Regions from separate parts of the Pseudomonas sp. MT3 genome, predicted to be linked through region 2. Evidence: riboswitches for the same ligand, from Rfam matches in the RefSeq annotation. Region 2 holds a riboswitch; the other holds the start of a gene.

Region 1 (9,549 bases), on a different contig from region 2:
GAGATCGTCGACAAATGCATCGAGTGCGGCTTCTGCGAGCCGGTCTGCCCGTCCAGGGGGCTGACCCTCAGCCCGCGCCAGCGCATCGTCATGTGGCGCGACATCCAGGCGAAACGCCGCGCCGGCATCGACACCACGCAGCTCGAACGCGACTACCAGTACCAGGGCATCGACACCTGCGCCGCCACCGGCCTGTGCGCCCAGCGCTGCCCGGTGAACATCAACACCGGCGACCTGATCCGCAAGCTGCGCGGCGAGGACGCCCGCCACGCCGGTACGGCCACCTGGCTGGCACGCAACTTCGCCACGGCCATGCAAGGCACGCGCCTCATGCTGCACGCCGCCAATGGTATGCGCAGGCTGCTGGGCGCTCCGCGCCTGGCCGGACTCAGCACCTCCATCAGCCATGCCAGCAAGGGCCGCGTGCCGCAGTGGACACCGGCCATGCCGCAACCGGTGCGGCTGTCATCCGTGCCGCAGGCTGTGGATAACGGCCAGCCGAGGGTCGTCTACCTGACCGCCTGCGTCTCGCGCGCAATGGGCCCGGCGGCGGCGGACGAAGAGCAGATGCCGCTGGTCGACAAGACCCGCCAGTTGCTGGAAAAGGCCGGCTACCAGGTGGTCTTCCCGGACAACGCCGACAACCTCTGCTGCGGCCAGCCGTTCGCCTCCAAGGGCTACAAGGACCAGGCCGACGCCAAGCGCGACGAACTGCTCGCCGAACTGCTGCGCGCCAGCCGTGGCGGCCTCGACCCGATCTACTGCGACACCAGCCCCTGCACCCTGCGCCTGATGCAGGACCTGGCGGACGACCGGCTGAAAATCTACGACCCGGTGAAGTTCATCCGCACCCACCTGGTCGAGCGCCTGGACTTTCAGCCACAGGACAAGCCGGTAGCCGTGCATGTCACCTGCAGCACCCAGCACCTGGGCGAGAGCCAGGCGCTGATCGATCTGGTCGGACGCTGCACCCGCGAAGTGGTGATCCCCGAGGGCATCCACTGCTGCGGCTTCGCCGGCGACAAGGGCTTCACCACCCCCGAGCTGAATGCGCACTCGCTGCGCACGCTCAAGGACGCGGTGCGGCACTGCGAGGAAGGCGTCTCCACCAGCCGCACCTGCGAAATCGGCCTGTCCACCCACGGTGGTATCGACTATCGCGGGGTGGTCTACCTGGTGGATCGCGTGACCCGAGCTAGAGCGACGGACGCGCAACCGTAGGGCGCATAACGCCCCGAGCGTTATCCGCCGTCTCTGCGGACGGCGAATAACCTGTTCCAGGTTATTCGCCCTACGATCCCCCCGAATTAACCCGCTCTTAATCCATCATTGCCACCCTCTGCCGGAAACGAGAGCGGCCGGCTATCCTGCTGCACAAGGCCGGTTGAGGGGACATCGATGAGAATCCTGTTGGCGGAAGACGACCAGTTGCTGGGCGATGGCATTCGCTCGGGGCTCGGTCTGGAAGGCGACACCGTGGACTGGGTCAATGATGGCCTGGCCGCCGATCAGGCGTTGCAGACCGACGAGTTCGACCTGCTGGTGCTCGACCTCGGCCTGCCGCGTAAGGACGGCCTGGACGTGTTGCGCAGCCTGCGCCGGCGCGGCGACCTGACGCCGGTGCTGATCCTCACCGCCCGCGACAAGGTGGCCGACCGCGTGGCTGGCCTCGACGCCGGCGCCGACGACTACCTGACCAAACCCTTCGACCTCGACGAACTGCTCGCCCGCGTCCGCGCCCTCACCCGCCGCCGCACCGGCCGTGCCGTGCCGCTGCTGCAGCACGGCGAACTGATGCTGGACCCGGCCACCCATCAGGTCAGCCTCGCCGGTACATCGGTGGACCTGGCCCCGCGCGAGTACGCCCTGCTGCGCCTACTGCTGGAACAACGCGGCAAAGTGCTGTCGCGCACCCGCCTGGTGGAGGCCCTGTATGGCTGGGACGGCGACCTGGAGAGCAACGCCATCGAGGTCCACATCCACCACCTGCGCCGCAAGCTGGGCAACGGCCTGATCCGCACCGTACGCGGCATCGGCTACGGCATCGACCGGCCCGGCAACCCCTCCCAGCCGTGAGTCTCGCCCCGCGCCGCGTCGGCTCGCTCAGCCGCCGACTGTTGCTCCTGCTGATCGGCGGCATTTCGCTGTGCTGGCTGGTCGCGGGCCTGTTCACCTACCACCTGACCCGTCAGCAGGTGAACCAACTCTACGACCAGGACATGATCGACTTCGGCCAGGCCGCGCTGAGCCTGGTGAACATCGCCGACGCCGTCGACCCGCAGTCCAGCGACGCAATGGAAATCCTCGCCCGCAGCCGCAACGCCATCGAGGGGCTACCGCTGATCCGCCGCGAAGCCACCCTCGGCTATGCCATCTGGTACCACGGCCAACCCCTGATCGCCACCCACAGCCCGCCGCGCGGAATCGAAGCCCAGCCGCCGGGCTTCTCCGGCCTGCAACGCGACGACGTGAACTGGCGTGTCCTGCAGATCGCCTCGCCGGGCGCCGGCGAAGTCCGCATCTGGGTCTTCGAAGACCTGCACTACCGCTCGAAAACCCTGCGTCTGCTGCTGTTCAGCGCGCTGTTCCCACTGCTGCTGGCGCTGCCGCTGTTCCTCGTCCTGGTCTGGCTCGGCGTCCGCCAGGGCCTGGCGCCACTGCGCGGCCTGATCGACCAGGTCCACCTGCGCACCGCCCAGAGCCTGCATCCGCTGTCGCTGAGCCGGGCGCCGGTGGAAGTGCACAGCCTGGTCAACGAACTGAACCTGCTGCTGGAGCGCCTGCACTCGGCGATGGAAGCCGAACGCCGCCTGACCAGCGACGCCGCCCACGAAATCCGTACGCCGCTGGCCAGCCTGCGCACCCACGCCCAGGTCGCGCTGCGCTCCGCCGACCCGGCGGCCCACGCCCACGGCTTGCAGCAGGTCAGCCGCAGCGTCGAGCGCATCAGTGCGCTGATGGAGCAGATCCTGCTGCTGGCCCGACTCGACGGCGAAGAACTGCACGAAACCTTCAGCCACATCGATCTCGGTCCGCTCGCCGAGGAAACCATTGCCGAACTCGCCCCCCAGGCCATCGACAGGCACATTGAACTCACCCTCGACGCCCATCCGGGCTGTACTCTGATGGGCGTACCGGTCTGGCTCGGGCTGATCCTCACCAACCTGGTCGGCAACGCCCTGCGCTATACGCCCGAGGGCGGCCGCGTGGAGGTGAGCCTGGAACGCACGGACGACACGCTCGCACTCTGGGTGCGCGACAACGGCCCCGGCGTGGCGCAGGCCGAGCAGGCAGCCATCTTCACCCGTTTCTATCGCAGCCCCAGCGTTGCCAACAGCGCCGGCAGCGGACTCGGGCTGCCCATCGTCAAGCGCATCGTGGAGATTCACCGCGGCCGTATCAGCCTGCACGAAGGGCTGGATGGCGCCGGCCTGGGCGTGTGCGTCGAGCTGCCGGCAACCACTGGCGAAAAAGACTGAACCTGGCGAAAAGCCCGGCAGTCGACCCTGTACGGTCCGCGTGAACGGTCCGCGATAACCCGGTCAATTTGCCAGGAGTACAGCCATGAAACGTACCGCCTTGCTCATTACCGCCGCCCTGCTGGCGTCGCCGGCCTTCGCCGCCGACCTGTGCAGCGACAATCTGCAGAAAATCGACGCTGCCGTGCAGTCCAACGCCGGCACCGCACAAACCCAGGATCAGGCCATGCGCCTGCAGGAAAAAGCCATCCAGGCCCAGCAGTCGGGCGATACCAAGGCCTGCATCGCACAGACCGAGAAAGCCCTGAAGCTGCTCAAGCAGAGCGGTAAGTCCTGATCCCGCTTCGACGGCCGGTCGGACCGGCCGGCCGCCCCATTTCCCGTGCGCCTGCCGCACCGAGGCGCTCGCATGGGTTTCCTGCACCGATAAGCCCCACGAAGCTCTCGCCATTCGCGAGAAAGCAGTTCATTCCTCCGCCCGACCACCTCCCTAAGATGTAGCGATTGCCGATCGACAATAATCACAACCGGAATCGCCATGCCCCTGACGCACCTGCTCATCGCCAACCGTGGCGAGATTGCCATCCGCATTGCCCGCGCCGCCGCCGAGCTGGGTATCCAGACGCTGGCGATCTTCGCCGAGGACGACGCCGCCTCGCTGCACACGCGCCAGGTCGACCAGGCCGCGGCCCTGAAAGGGCGTGGCGCCAGCGCCTATCTCGACCAGCAGCAGATCATCGAGATCGCCCTGGCGCACGGCTGCGACGCGATACATCCGGGCTATGGCTTCCTCTCCGAAAACGCCGACTTCGCCCGCCGCTGCGAAGCGGCCGGCCTGACCTTCGTCGGCCCCTCGGCGGACGTGCTCGCGTGCTTCGGCGACAAGGCCCGCACCCGCGACCTGGCCAGCGCGCACGGCGTGGCATTGGCCGCGGGCAGCAACCGCGCCACTGCGCTGGAGGACGCCGAGCGCTTCTTCCGCGAACTGCCCGGCGGGTCCGGCATGATGATCAAGGCCCTGGCCGGCGGCGGTGGACGCGGCATGCGCGCGGTACGCAGCCCCGAGGAAATTGCCGACGCCTACGCGCGCTGCCAGGCCGAGGCCCACGCGGCCTTCGGCGATGATCGGCTCTACGTGGAGCGCCTGATCCAGCGCGCCCGCCATATCGAAGTGCAGGTGATCGGCGACGGCCGCAGCGTCAGTCACCTCTGGGAGCGCGACTGCACCCTGCAGCGGCGCAACCAGAAGCTGCTGGAAATCGCCCCCAGCCCGAACCTGCACCCGCGCCTGCGCGGCGCCATCCTCGCCGCCGCCGTGCGCCTGGCCGAAGCCGTGGACTATCGCGGTCTGGGCACTTTCGAGTTCCTGCTGGACGAGGACAGCGGTGACTTCGTGTTCATGGAAGCCAACCCACGCCTGCAGGTGGAACACACCGTCACCGAAGCGGTGACCGGCATCGACCTGGTCCAGGCGCAACTGCGCATCGCCGCTGGCGCCAGCCTCGCCGAACTGAACCTGACCCAGGCGGAGATCCCCGCGCCGCGCGGCCACGCCCTGCAACTGCGGATCAACCTGGAAAACCTCGCCAGCGACGGCACGCCCCACCTCGCCTGCGGCACCCTCAGCGCCTACGAACCGCCCAGCGGCCCCGGCCTGCGCGTGGACGGCTACGGCTACGCCGGCTACCGCAACAGCGCCGGCTACGACTCGCTGCTGGCCAAGCTGATCGTCCACGGCAACGGCGGTTATCCACAGCTGGTGCAGCGCGCCTACCGCGCCCTCTGCGAATTCCGCCTGGAGGGTGTGGCGAGCAACATCCCGCTGCTGCTCAACCTGCTGCGCCAGCCGGCAGTGGCGGACAACCAGGTCACCACGCGCTACATCGAAGAACACCTGCCCACGCTGCTCGGCGCGCAGGAACATGCCCATCCGCACCGTTTCTTCAACCATGCCGGCGCGGCGCCGGAAATCCAGCGCACCAGCGAAGCGCCCGTCGGTTGCATTGCGCTGGGAACGCCCAGCGCTGGTGTGCTGGTCAGCCTGAACGTCATCCCCGACGACGCGGTCGCCCAGGGCCAGACCATCGCCGTGATCGAAGCGATGAAGATGGAGTTCGAAGTGAAGGCCAGCGCCAGTGGCATCGTCCACAGTCTCGCCGCCACGCCCGGCGACAGCCTCGGCGAGGGCGACGCGCTGCTGTTCGTCGAACCGGCGGATGTCGAAGCGCAGGACCATGAAAGCGCTGCCGCCATCGACCTCGACGCCATCCGCGCCGACCTCGCCGAAGTCCTTGAACGCCATGCCATCGGCCTCGACGAGCGCCGCCCGGACGCCGTAGCCAAGCGCCACAGGATCGGCAAGCGCACCACCCGCGAGAACCTCGCCAACCTGCTCGATGACGGCAGCTTCATCGAGTACGGCGCCCTGGCCATCGCGGCCCAGCGCCGCCGTCGCAGCGTCGAAGAACTGATCGCCAGCAGCCCGGCAGACGGCCTGGTCAGCGGACTGGGCAGCATCAATGCCGCGCAGTTCGGCGACGAGAGGGCCCGCTGCCTGGTGCTGGCCTACGACTACACGGTGTTCGCCGGCACCCAGGGCGTGATGAACCACAAGAAGACCGACCGCATGCTGCACCTGGCCGAGCAATGGCGCATCCCGCTGGTGCTCTACGCGGAAGGCGGCGGCGGGCGTCCGGGCGACACCGATTTCGTCGGCGTGGCCGGGCTGGACAACATGAGCTTCGTCGGCCTGGCGCGGCTCTCCGGGCTGGTGCCGCTGGTGGGCGTGGTCTCCGGCCGCTGCTTTGCCGGCAACGCCGCGCTGCTGGGTTGCTGCGACGTGATTATCGCCACCCGCGATACCAGCCTGGGGATGGCCGGCCCGGCAATGATCGAGGGCGGCGGCCTGGGCAGGTTCGCCCCCGAGGAAGTCGGCCCCAGCGACGTGCAGAGCGCCAATGGCGTGATCGACGTACTGGTGGAAGACGAGGCCGAAGCCACCCGCATCGCCCGCCAGTACCTCGCCTACTTCCAGGGCGACAGCACCGACTGGCAGTGCGCCGACCAGCGCCTGTTGCGCCACGCGGTGCCGGAGAATCGCCTGCGGGTCTACGACATCCGCCAGGTCATCGAGCAACTGGCCGACAGCGGCTCGGTGCTGGAACTGCGCCGGCACTTCGCAGCCGGGATGGTCACCGCGCTGGTGCGTGTCGAAGGCAAGCCGTTCGGCCTGATCGCCAACAACCCCATGCACCTGGGGGGCGCCATCGACGCCGAGGCCGGCGACAAGGCCGCGCGCTTCATGCAGCTGTGCGACGCCTTCGACCTGCCGATCATATCCCTGTGCGACACCCCCGGCTTCATGGTCGGCCCGGAGGCAGAGAAGACCGGCACCGTACGCCACGTCTCGCGCATGTTCGTCACCGCCGCCAGCCTGACCGTGCCCTTCTTCACCGTGGTGCTGCGCAAAGGCTACGGCCTGGGTGCGCAGGCAATGGCTGCCGGCAGCTTCCACGCTGCGCTGTTCACCGTCGCCTGGCCCAGCGGCGAGTTCGGCGCAATGGGCCTGGAAGGCGCGATCCGCCTCGGCTACGCCAAGGAGCTGGCTGCGCTGGAGGACCCGCAAGAGCGGCAGGCGCTGTTCGACAAGCTGGTCGCCGCCGCCTACCGCAACGGCAAGGGCCTGAACATGGCGAGCTACCTGGAGATCGACGACGTGATCGACCCCGCCGACACCCGCCGCTGGCTGCTGCGCGGGCTCGCCTCGGTGCCACGCCCGGCTCCGCGCCAGGGCAAGAAGCGTCCACTGATCGACACCTGGTGACCCAGCGGGTTGAGCTAAGCTCCTGATTGGCTAAAATGCGCATCGTCATTGGGGAGTAGCCGACCGCTCATGCGAGCGGGGGCGACGTCAACACACTTGGCCCACAAGGCTATGGCGTCGCCAGCGATCCGCCTGGCAAGACCTTTGACCACGCAGCCTCCGAACGGCCGGGGAGCGCGTGGTCATGGGTATCGGACCGGCCGGGAGTCTTCACCGTGACGCACCGCCTCATCTCCCGCTCCATCCGCCTGGAGCCTCGCGCATGCTGACCTTCATCCTCGAACTGCTCGGCATGCTGCTGGTGATCCTGATCGCCGCCGAACTCTTCACCAACGCGCTGGAACACTTCGGCGAACGCCTGGGCATCTCCGAAGGCGCCACCGGCTCACTGTTCGCCGCCATCGGTACTGCGCTTCCGGAAACCCTGATCCCATTGCTGGCCCTGTTTGCCGGCACCCGGAACGTGAACCTCAACCAGGAAGTCGGCGTGGGCGCCATTCTCGGCGCGCCGCTGATGCTGTCGACCCTGTCCACCTGCCTGATGGCCTGCTTCGCCTGGCGAGCGCGCGGGCTGGCCGGCCGCGTTCGCCCCGAGCGCAGCGGACTGCAGCGCGACCTGAATTTCTTCCTGATCGCCTTCAGCATCGCCGCCATCGCCATGTTCGTACCGACGCAGCTCCTGCCCCTCCGCATCGGCCTGAGCCTGCTGCTGGTCCTCACCTATGTCGCCTACATCACCCTTACGCTGCGGGCCTCGCAGGAGTTGGTGGAGAACGGCCACGGCACTGAAGCCGATCACCACATGTACCTGTCGCGCCTCGGCCTGCCGACCAACCTGGCGACCATCCTGCTGCAATTGCTGCTGGGCCTTGGCCTGCTGGTGCTGGGAGCGAAGGGCTTTATCCACGGAGTGGAGGGACTGTCACACCTGCTGGGCCTCTCCGCCCTGCTGCTGTCGCTGCTGATCATCCCGATTGCCACCGAGTTGCCGGAGAAGATCAACAGCATCCTCTGGGTCCGCCGCGGCAAGGACACCCTGGCCTTCGGCAACATCAGCGGCGCGATGGTGTTCCAGGGCACCCTGCTGCCCGCCATCGGCATCCTGCTCACCCCCTGGCAACCGCGCATCGAAGTGCTCACCGGCGTACTGATCACCCTCGGCGCCGCGCTCTGGCTGCGTCTCAATGCGCAGCGCGATGGACTGCCGGTCTGGGTGCTGCTGCTGAACGGCGTGCTGTACGCCGCCTATCTGGGCATCACTCTGTCACGCTGACGCCTGCGGCGTACCGCCTACACTGACCAGTCTGGGCTGCCGATGCTGCGGCAGCCCCTTGTCATCGAGATACGCCGAAGGAGTGAGCATGAAAATCCTGGTAGTCCTGACCTCCCACGACCAGCTCGGCAGCACCGGCAGAAAAACCGGCTTCTGGCTCGAGGAGTTCGCCGCTCCCTACTACGTGTTCAAGGATGCCGGCGCCACCCTGACCCTGGCCTCGCCCAAGGGCGGCCAGCCACCGCTCGACCCCAAGAGCGACGCAGAGGACGCGCAGACCCCGGCCACCCGCCGCTTCCGCCAGGACAGCGATGCGCAGGTCGCGCTGGCCAACACCGTGAAGCTCAGCGAGATACAGGCCGACGACTACGACGCCCTCTTCTATCCCGGCGGCCACGGCCCGCTCTGGGACCTGGCCGAGGACCGCACCTCGGTGGCGCTGATCGAAGCCTTCCACTCCAGCGGAAAACCCGTTTCCGCCGTCTGCCATGCCCCCGCCGTATTCCGCCATCCGCGCGGCCTGGACGGCCGTCCGCTGGTGCAGGGCCGGCATGTCACCGGCTTCAGCAACAACGAGGAGGAAGCGGTGGGCCTCACCGACGTGGTGCCATTCCTCGTCCAGGACATGCTCAAGGCCAACGGCGCCCGCTACAGCAAAGGCCCCGACTGGCAGAGCCACGTCGAAGTCGACCGGGGACTGATCACCGGCCAGAACCCCGCCTCCTCCGAAGCCGTGGCCAAAGCCGTACTGAAATTCCTGACCTGACAATGGTTTGCACCGCTCCGGTTGGACCTCGGGGCGGCTTTACCGTAGAATGGTCACGACCTTCAAAGGTTTTGGGGCCGATTAGGATTCGACGCCGGTAACAAAACTCGAGGGGCATGCCGAGTAGGTGACAGTTCTCGTAAATCAGCTGCCACAACTTTATAGTTGCCAACGACGACAACTACGCCCTAGCAGCCTAAGTGCCGCT
Region 2 (9,549 bases):
GCCTGCATCTGGTCTGCGGCGACGGCGCCGCCGAAGCACTGCGCCGCGCGGTGGAAGCCGGCGTGCTGGTGGAGAAGAAAATCCGCGTGATGCCGGACGACCTGGCCGTCGGCCCGCTGGGCGACGTGGACACGCCACCCTGCCAGCAGCGCGCGGCGTTCTGGCACGAGCTGGGTGGCGAGGTCCTGCGCGAACGGGAAATCGCCATCGAGCTGGCCAGCGACGTCAACTGGCTGCGCAGCCCCGACGCCAGCTCCGTCACCCTCTGGCACGGCGACAGCGCCAGCGAACAACTGCTGCTGCGCCGCGTCTGCGCGCTACTGCCGGAACGCGTCTCCCTGCGCAGCGTTGGCGCCGGCAGCGGCCAGTGCCGCTGCGAGGACCGCCACGCCATCGCCATGCTCAAACCCGAGGAACTGGCCAACGCCCTGGCCGCCAGCCACGAACTGGACGCCGCCGAGCGCCAGCGCCTGGGCGAAGACTGGCGGCGCGCCCTGGCCGAGAACGCCGAACTGCGCCTGTGGCTGGACGGCCAGTTGAGCGGCGCCGGCTACACGCACATCGACCATGTCCTGCTGGACAGCGCCAGCGAATCCTGGCGCCCGGCGCAATCGCTGATCGGCCCGACGATGGCCTATGTCGACGGCCTGTTCGTCACCGACCTGCTGGCCGCCTGGCGCCTGCGCGAACAGGTCGCGGCGGGCGCCCTGGAACTGCGTGGCGACGACCTCTGGAACAACGCCGAGGTGCGGCTCGCCTAGGCTCGGCCGCTGGAGCCCTGCTAAACTCGCGCCCTTTTTTCGAGGAGGCCGCATGTCCAACGCCCCCACCAGCGAAGTGCTGCTGCGCCAGATCGAGCGCTTCCAGGGCCGCGTCCTGCTCGCCGGCCTGCCCGCCGACGCCCTGCTCGGCGACCTGCCACAGGCCCAGGGCTGGAGCTGGCACGCAGGCGACGCCCGGCAGCTCGAAGCCCGCTATCCGAGCCGCTGCCATTTCGGCGTGACGCCGCCGGAAGGCGCGTTCGAGGCCGCCGTGCTGTTCCTGCCCAAATCCCGCGAACTCACCGATTACCTGTTCGCCGCCCTGGCCCACTGCGTGCCGGACGGCGAGCTGTACCTGGTCGGCGAGAAACGCGCCGGCGTCGAGCGCGCCAGCAAGCAGCTCGCCGTCTTCGGCCGCGCCAGCAAGCTCGACAGCGCCCGCCACAGCCAGCTGTGGCATGCCCACATCGACGGCGCCCCCGGCGCGCCCGACCTGCACACCCTGGCGCAACGCTACGAACTGCCGCTGGCCGACGGCCCGCTGCAGGTGGTCACCCTGCCCGGCGTGTTCAGCCACGGCCGCCTGGATCGCGGCAGCGCCCTGCTGCTGGAACAACTGGACGGCCTGCCCACCGGCCAGGTGCTGGACTTCGGCTGCGGCGCCGGCGTCATCGGCGCCACCCTCAAGCGGCGCTACCCGGCCAGCCAACTGGCCCTGCTGGACGTCGACGCCTTCGCCCTCGAAAGCAGCCGCCTGACCCTGGCCGCCAATGGCCTGGACAGCGAGGTGATCGCCGGCGACGGCATCGACGCGGCCCCTGCCGGGCTTGCCGCGATCGTCAGCAACCCGCCCTTCCACCAGGGCGTGCACACCAGCTACGCCGCCACCGAACACCTGCTGCGCCAGTCCGAACGCCATCTGGCACCCGGCGGCGAATTGCGCCTGGTGGCCAACAGCTTCCTGAAATACCCACCGCTGATCGAGCAGCACCTCGGTCCCTGCCAGATCCTGGCCGAGGCCGACGGCTTCCGTATCTACAGCGCCCGGCGGCGCTGATCGAAGGCTCGCACTACACTGCACCGAGCCAATGGAGCGGTGCGCCGCCGCACGCCCAGACTATCGAGGACACCTGTGAATCGAAGAATCAAAGACGATGTCGAGCTGACGTTCGCCATGGGGCCGAAAGAGAAGCCGCATCACCTCAAGCGCTCCCTCAAGCCCCGACACCTGAACATGATCGCCATCGGCGGCTCCATCGGCACCGGCCTGTTCGTTGCTTCCGGCAGCACCATCGCCACCGCGGGCCCCGGCGGCGCCCTGATGGCCTACGCGCTGATCGGCCTGATGGTGTTCTTCCTCATGACCAGCCTGGGCGAGCTGGCGGCGTACATTCCCGATTCCGGCTCGTTCTGCACCTATGGCAGCCGCTTCATCGACGATGGCTTCGGCTTCGCGATGGGCTGGAACTACTGGTACAACTGGGCGGTGACCATCGCCGCGGAACTGGTGGCCGCGCAGCTGGTGATGAAATTCTGGTTCCCCGACGTGCCCGGCATCTACTGGAGCGTGGTGTTCCTGGGCGTCATGTTCATGCTGAATTTCTTCTCGGTGAAAGGCTTCGGCGAGAGCGAGTTCTGGTTCGCGCTGATCAAGGTGGTGGCCGTGGTGATCTTCATCGGCATTGGCCTGGCAAGCATCATCGGCATCATGCACGGCATCGACAGTCCCGGATTCAGCAACTTCACCACCGGTGACGCGCCCTTCGCCGGCGGCCTGCAGGCAATGATCGGGGTGGCGATGATCGCCGGCTTCTCCTTCCAGGGCACCGAACTGATCGGCGTCGCCGCGGGCGAGTCGGAGAACCCGCAGAAGTCCATTCCCATCGCCATCCGCCAGGTGTTCTGGCGAATCCTGATGTTCTACATCCTGTCGATCTTCGTGATCGGCATGCTGATTCCCTACACCGATCCGAACCTGCTCAAGACCGACAGCAGCGACATCAGCACCTCGCCCTTCACCCTGCTGTTCGAGCGCGCGGGCCTGGCCGCCGCGGCGGGCGTGATGAACGCGGTAATCCTCTCGGCGATCCTCTCGGCCGGCAACTCGGGCATGTACGCCTCGACCCGGATGCTCTACACCATGGCCCTGCACGGCAAGGCGCCACGGGTATTCAACCAGGTGTCCGTCAGCGGAGTGCCGCGCTACGCGTTGCTGGCCACCACCTTCGTCGGCGCGCTGTGCTTCCTCACCAGCTTCATCGGCGACAAGACCGTCTACACCTGGCTGCTCAACGCCTCGGGCATGTGCGGCTTCATCGTCTGGCTGGGCATCGCCGTGTCGCACTACCGCTTCCGCAAGGCCTTCGTCCTGCAGGGCGGCGACTTGAACAGCCTGCCCTACCGCGCCAAATGGTTCCCCTTCGGTCCGCTGTTCGCCTTCACCCTCTGCCTGATCATCACCCTGGGGCAGAACTACCAGGCGTTCGTCGGCGAGCACGTGGACTGGGCCGGGCTGGTCGCCACCTACATCACCATCCCGCTGTTCCTCACGATCTGGCTGGGCTACCGCTTCAAGAACGGCACGCGTTTCATCCGCTACGAAGACATGGATATCCGCTCCAGCCGCGAATGATCCGACATGCCGGCTTGCCCAAGTCCCAGGACTTGGGCAGAATGCGCCCCGTCCTAGGGGAGTAGTCTCCCGCGAGCGCCCAGCTCGCCCGGTACGCGTCAACACACTTGGTCCGCAGATCATGGCGCGTGCGACCCAAGCCTGCATCGTTCAGGCCCGGGTTTGACAAGACCTATGACACGAGCAACCTGACCCGGGGCGGGCAGGTGGCGCGTGTCATGGTGCTGAGTCGACCCGCCCCCTTAGGAAGCCTGATGGAATCCCTCTTCGTCCCAACCCTGATCGTTGCCCTCGCGGAAATCGGCGACAAGACGCAACTGCTCGCGCTCGTCCTCGCCGCGCGTTTCCGCAAGCCCTGGCCGATCATCGCCGGGATCATCGCCGCCACCCTGGCCAACCACTTCGCCGCCGGCGCCATCGGCAGCTGGGTCGCCAGCTTCTTCTCGGAAACCACGCTGAGCTGGGTGCTGGCCGTGTCCTTCCTGGCGGTCGCCGCCTGGACCCTGATCCCGGACAAACTGGATGACGACGAAGAAGGCGCGCTGAAGAAATTCGGTCCGTTCCTCACCACCCTGATCGCCTTCTTCCTCGCCGAGATGGGCGACAAGACCCAGGTCGCCACCGTGATGCTGGCCGCGCAGTACCCGCACTTCTGGCTGGTGGTCATCGGCACCACGCTGGGCATGCTGATCGCCAACGTGCCGGTGGTACTGGCCGGCAACTTCGCCGCCGAACGCCTGCCGCTGAACCTGATCCGCCGCCTGGCCGCCGCCGCCTTCGCCGTCCTCGGCCTGGCCGCCGTGTGGCATGCGCTAAAGCTGGGCGGAGTGTTCTAACCCGAGCCCCCGCTGGGATCTGGCGCGCCGGCCAATGCCCGTGCACGGCATCCGGGACACAGTGGTACGCCATCGTCCCAGCACCCAGGAAGCGCCATGTCGGAGAAGGATCTCAAGAAGCTCGCCCGCCAGCACATCGACCTCACGTGGAACAAGGGTCACCTGGCGCTGGCCGAGCAGTTGCACAGTCCGGACTTCATCTACAAGAGCGCCTTCACCGCGCAGCCGCTGAACAACGCAGGCTACCGCCGGCTGGTGGAGGAGATCCGCTCGGCCATGCCGGACCTGGAAGTGGTGGTGGAGGAATGCATCCGCGAAGGCAGCAAGGTATTCACCTGGAGCACTTTGCTGGGCAGCATCTCCCGCCCCGCCTTCGGTTATCCGGCCAGCGAGAAGATCCTCAGCCTGTCGGCGATGGGCTTCTGGGTATTCAGCAGTACCGGGGAAATCCTCGAGCTGTGCACCATGTTCGACATGGAGAGCTTCCGCGCGCAGATGGGGCTGCAGAACCGTCCCTTTGCCGAGAAGGCACTGCCCTGACATGAAAACGCCCGGCATTTGCCGGGCTTTTGCATTTGCGCTGTCGTAGGGAGCGAGCTTGCTCGCGAACAGAGGCCGCTCGGTGCCGTGCGGTTCGCGAGCAAGCTCGCTCCTACGGGGCGTTACAGATAGTCGTTGGCATGGAACCAGGCGATCGCCCGTTCCAGCGTGTCCTCCAGCGGTACCTGGGCCTCGAAGCGCAGTTCTTCGCGCGCCTTGCGCCCATCGAGGAACTGCCCGCCGGCCATTACCTCGATCGCCGTATCATCCAGCAGCGGCATCTTGCCGGTCAGCCGGTAACGCCAGCGCCCGAGGGTCGCCAGGGCCCGTGCCCGGTGCAACGGCATCGGCGTGGGTGCCGGCTTGCCGAGCAGGCGGGCGACGGTGGCAGTCAGCTCGCCCATCTCAATGTTGTGCCCGGTGAGCAGGTAACGCTCGCCAACCCGGCCGTGCTCCAGCGCCAGCAGCAGGCCACGACCGGCCTCGGCGGCGTCGATGACGTTGCGCCGGCCCGGCACGTAGTGAAGCATCTCGTCATGTCCGATGGCGGTGATCAGGCGCCCGGTGGTGGGGCCGATGTCGAGTTCGCCCAACACCATGCCGGGAATCCCGATCACCACGGGCAAGCCGCCACGCGCCTGCTCGCGGGCCTGCTCGTCGAGCGCCCACTTGCACATCACGTAGGCGCTCTTGCCGGTGGGCAGTCCTTCGTAGAACAGCCCCTCGTGCCCCGGCAGCCCCTGCGGGTGAGGCGGCATGGCGAAGGCCGAACCGACGTAGAGGATGCGCGGCACCTTCGCCTGCAGGCAGGCCGCGTAGAAATGATTGGTCTGGTCCAGGGCGCTGGCCACTTCCTCCTGCCAGCGACGCGGCCGCACCGGGTAGTAGCCGGCGCTGAAGATCACTGCGTCCAGGCCACTCAGCGCGCGGGCCATGCCCTGGTGATCGAAGAGTTCGGCCACCCGGTACTCCGGCTCGAGATAAGCCAGGCGCTGGATCTGTGACGACGGCCGGTGGATCAGCACCAGCTGGTGTCCCGCGGCCTTGATGGCCCGGGCGGCATGATGGCCCAGGAGCCCTGTGGCTCCGAGTACAGCAATTTTCACGGGCGCTCCCTGTTCACGTTGCACAGCGGCGCTACCACGCGCCGCGCCTGGCGGGCCACTCAGCGGCCTTTGGCTTGCTCGTACAGTGGCATCACCTTCGGAATGGCCGCCTGCAGGTTGGCCATCCGGGTGCTGTCGGCCGGGTGGGTACTGAGGATTTCCGGCGGCGCGTCGCCACCGGCCGCCTGCCCCATCTTCTGCCACAGCGTCATTGCGGCGTTGGGGTTATAGCCGGCGCGAGCGGCCAGTTCCAGGCCGATCAGGTCGGCTTCGTTCTCGTTCTGCCGGCTATTGGGCAGGGTCAGGCTGTATTCGACGACCTGGTGGGCCAGGTCGACGCTGCCCTGGCCCAGGCCCAGCAAGGCACCGCCGATACCCAGGCCCATCTGCTCGGCATAGGCGCGGGACATGGCCTCGCGGCCATGCTCGCGCAGGGCGTGGGCGATCTCGTGGCCCATCACCGCGGCGAGCTCGTCATCGGTCAGCTTCAGCTTATCGATCAGCCCGGTGTAGACAATGATCTTGCCACCGGGGCCGCAGTTGGCGTTGAGCTCGTCACTCTTGATCACATTGACTTCCCACTGCCAGGACGGCGCATCCGGCCGGAAGGCCCCGGTCTGCGGAATCAGTCGGCTGGCGATGGCCTTCACGCGCTTGGCATCGCTGCTGCTGGCGTCCAGCTTGCCGGCCTTCGACGCTTCGCCGAGGGTCTGCTGGTAGGACTGGGCGTACATCTGGTCAACCTGCGCGCTGGACAGCATGCTGAACATATTCTGCTTGCGATCGACGCCGACGACGCCGCCGCTGGTGGTGTTCACCTGCTGGCAAGCGGTCAGCAGCAGGGCCGCGGCCAGGCCGGCGACACGGAAAAGACTGGGCATGCTGTTCTCCTGAAACCATGCAATCTCCCAAGGACAGCGCGCATGGTAGGCCGGCCCCCGGTGGCCGGCAACCACCCTGCAACAGGCGGTGCGTACCCGCGTTACAACCCATTACAACGCCCGGCTAAGGAATCCGCCCGGTCCTGCCGATAAGAAGGGACACGCAGGCTCTGGAGCACTCGGGTACCCGTATGAAATTCAAGTCGATCCAGTTTTCCGTGGTGGCGCTGGCCGGAGCCAGTGTCCTGGCGGTGGTCACGGCCCTGGTGCTGTACGCGCTGTTCGCCGGAGCCCGGACCCAGACCCTGGTGCAGGAGCGCACCCAGGCGCTGCTCGAACAGGTGATCAACGAACGCCTGGAGGCCCTGGCGCGCAGCCAGGTCAGCCAGATCCAGCGCGAACTGGAGTACCCGCTGACCGTCGCCAAGGGCCTGGCCAACACCAACGCCCTGATGGGCAAGGTCGACGCCAGCGGCGCCCCGGCGCTGGGCATCGGCCGCGCGGAGATGTCCAGCCTGCTGCGCCAGACCGTGGAGCAGAACCCCAAGCTGCTCGACGCCTTCGCCGGCTGGGAGCCCGATGCCTTCGCCGGCAACGACAGCGAGCATGCCGGCCAGCCGGGCTACGACGCCAGCGGCCGCTTCATGCCCTGGTGGTACCGCAAGAGCGACGGCAGCCTGACCGTCGAGGCGATGGGCGACACCCTGGAAAGCCAGAAGATGCAGCCCACCGGCGTCCGCGAGGGCGAGTACTACCTGTGCCCGAAGGAGAAGCGCCAGCCCTGCATCATCGATCCGGCCCCCTACGAAATGGGCGGCAGGATGGTGCTGATGTCATCCTTCAACGCACCGATCCTGGTCGATGGCCAGTTCAAGGGGGCGGTGGGCGTCGACCTGTCGCTGGACTTCATCCAGACCCTGCTCAAGAACGCCGACAGCCACCTCTACGACGGCGCGGGGGAGATGGCACTGATTTCCAGCAACGGACGCCTGGTCGCCTACACCCGGGACGCCGGCAAGCTCGGCGAACCGGCCAGCAGCGTGCTGGACGCCGATGCCCTCGCCCAGTTGTCCAGGCTCCCCCTGGACCAACCGCTGTCGCGGCTCGATGCGCAACACGGCCAGATTGAACTCTTCCTGCCGTTCACCATCGCCGATACCGGCGCGCGCTGGACGCTGGTCATGCAACTGCCGCAGGAGGCCGTGCTGGGCGATCTGAACACGCTGCAGGCGGACCTGAAGTCCCAGCGCGACGGCGACACCCTCGGCATGACCCTGGTGGGTCTGCTGATCGCCGCCATCGGCCTGGCGGTGATCTGGCTGGTCGGCCACGGCATTGCCCGCCCGCTGCGCCAACTGGTCGGCATGCTCGACGACATCGCCCAGGGCGAAGGCGACCTGACCTGCCGCCTGTCCAGCGACCGCGCCGACGAGCTGGGCTCCATCGCCCAGGGCTTCAACACTTTCCTCGGCAAGCTGCAGGGCATGATCGGCCAGGTGGTGTCCTCGGTGCAACGCGTCAGCGATTCCTCCGAGCACACCGCCGACATCGCCATCCGCACCAACCAGGGTGTGCAGCAACAACTGGCGGAAATCGAACTGGTGGCCACCGCCGTCCACGAAATGACCGCCACCGCCCAGGACGTGGCGCGCAACGCCACCCATGCGGCGGAAGCGGCCCACCACGCCGACCAGGCCGCGCACCACGGCAAACGCATCGTCGAGAGCAGCTCGACGGCGATCCAGGCGCTGGCCAGCGAGATCGGACGCGCGGTGGGCGTGGTCCAGACCCTGGCCCGCGACAGCGAGAACATCAATGCGATCCTGGTAGCCATCCGCGGCATCGCCGAGCAGACCAACCTGCTGGCGCTCAACGCCGCCATCGAAGCGGCCCGCGCCGGCGAACAGGGACGCGGCTTCGCGGTGGTCGCCGACGAGGTGCGCAACCTGGCGCAGAAGACCCAACAGGCCACCGAGGAAATCCAGTCGATGATCCAACAGTTGCAGCATGGCACCCGTGAAGTGGTGCAGGTGATGCAGCAGAGCCAGGAGAAGACCGACGACAGCGTGCGCCACGCCAGCGAGGCGGCCCAGGCGCTGGAGTCGATCACCCAGGCGGTGTCGGTGATCAACGACATGAACACCCAGATCGCCAGCGCCGCCGAGGAACAGAGCGCGGTGGCCGAGGACATCAACCGCAACGTCAGCAACATCGGCATGGTCGCCAACCAGGTGGCCGGCGGCGCCGACGAGGCCTCCCAGGCCAGCGCCGAACTGACCAAGCTGGCCGAGCAGCAGCGCCGGTTGGTGAATCAGTTCAAGGTATAAAACGAACGGCACAGGAGCCCTGTAGCGAGCTTGCTCGCGAACCGCCCCCGCTGCGGAACCTCCCCTCACCCCACCCCTCTCACTCAGGGAGAGGGGCCGTCCGTGCCGGCGGACGCCAAGGTCTCATCCTGCACCTGCCCCTCTGGGTACGGACAACCCCAGGCACCGCGCATCACGCGGGCGTCAGGCACTCCGGCCCGTTGCAGGCCGGGTCGTTGACGAAGTGCGCCAGCGCCTGCTCGCGCAGCCGCGCCTGGGGTAATTGCAGCAACTCCCGCAGCCGCGCAGCGTCGGTCTCGTTCGACAGCCACTGAGCCTGCTCCGTCGCATCGAGGATCAGCGGCCGGCGCATGTCCCCGGCCGCCTGGGTCAGCATCGCCACGCTGTAATAGGTGTGGCCCTCCACCGGGTACGCCTCCCACACTCCCGCGAAGCAGATCAACCCGCCACCGGAGATCCAGTGCGG

What was found. A riboswitch is a leader RNA that binds a small molecule or an ion and turns the genes downstream of it on or off. The one in region 2 is predicted to bind manganese.
Region 1: it holds a riboswitch for manganese, as region 2 does, so the genes downstream of both, ACYCAX_RS21430 (sodium:calcium antiporter) here and ACYCAX_RS04785 (TMEM165/GDT1 family protein) in region 2, are expected to answer to the same signal.

The regions. Positions count from the first base shown of each region.
Region 1 is NZ_JBTVPY010000024.1:11,020-20,568, reverse strand. It holds gene ACYCAX_RS21455 (FAD-binding and (Fe-S)-binding domain-containing protein) at 1-1,221, shown strand, start outside; gene ACYCAX_RS21450 (response regulator) at 1,399-2,076, shown strand; gene ACYCAX_RS21445 (sensor histidine kinase) at 2,073-3,479, shown strand; gene ACYCAX_RS21440 (hypothetical protein) at 3,565-3,816, shown strand; gene ACYCAX_RS21435 (acetyl-CoA carboxylase family protein) at 4,018-7,302, shown strand; yybP-ykoY riboswitch at 7,341-7,512, shown strand; gene ACYCAX_RS21430 (sodium:calcium antiporter) at 7,565-8,575, shown strand; gene ACYCAX_RS21425 (type 1 glutamine amidotransferase domain-containing protein) at 8,664-9,341, shown strand; RNA gene ssrA (transfer-messenger RNA) at 9,415-9,549, shown strand, end outside.
Region 2 is NZ_JBTVPY010000003.1:272,830-282,378, forward strand. It holds gene ACYCAX_RS04770 (DUF1835 domain-containing protein) at 1-761, shown strand, start outside; gene ACYCAX_RS04775 (methyltransferase) at 814-1,818, shown strand; gene ACYCAX_RS04780 (amino acid permease) at 1,936-3,393, shown strand; yybP-ykoY riboswitch at 3,438-3,569, shown strand; gene ACYCAX_RS04785 (TMEM165/GDT1 family protein) at 3,648-4,229, shown strand; gene ACYCAX_RS04790 (ketosteroid isomerase-related protein) at 4,326-4,769, shown strand; gene ACYCAX_RS04795 (NAD-dependent epimerase/dehydratase family protein) at 4,892-5,899, opposite strand; gene ACYCAX_RS04800 (M48 family metallopeptidase) at 5,935-6,756, opposite strand; gene ACYCAX_RS04805 (methyl-accepting chemotaxis protein) at 6,948-9,083, shown strand; gene ACYCAX_RS04810 (SOS response-associated peptidase) at 9,256-9,549, opposite strand, start outside.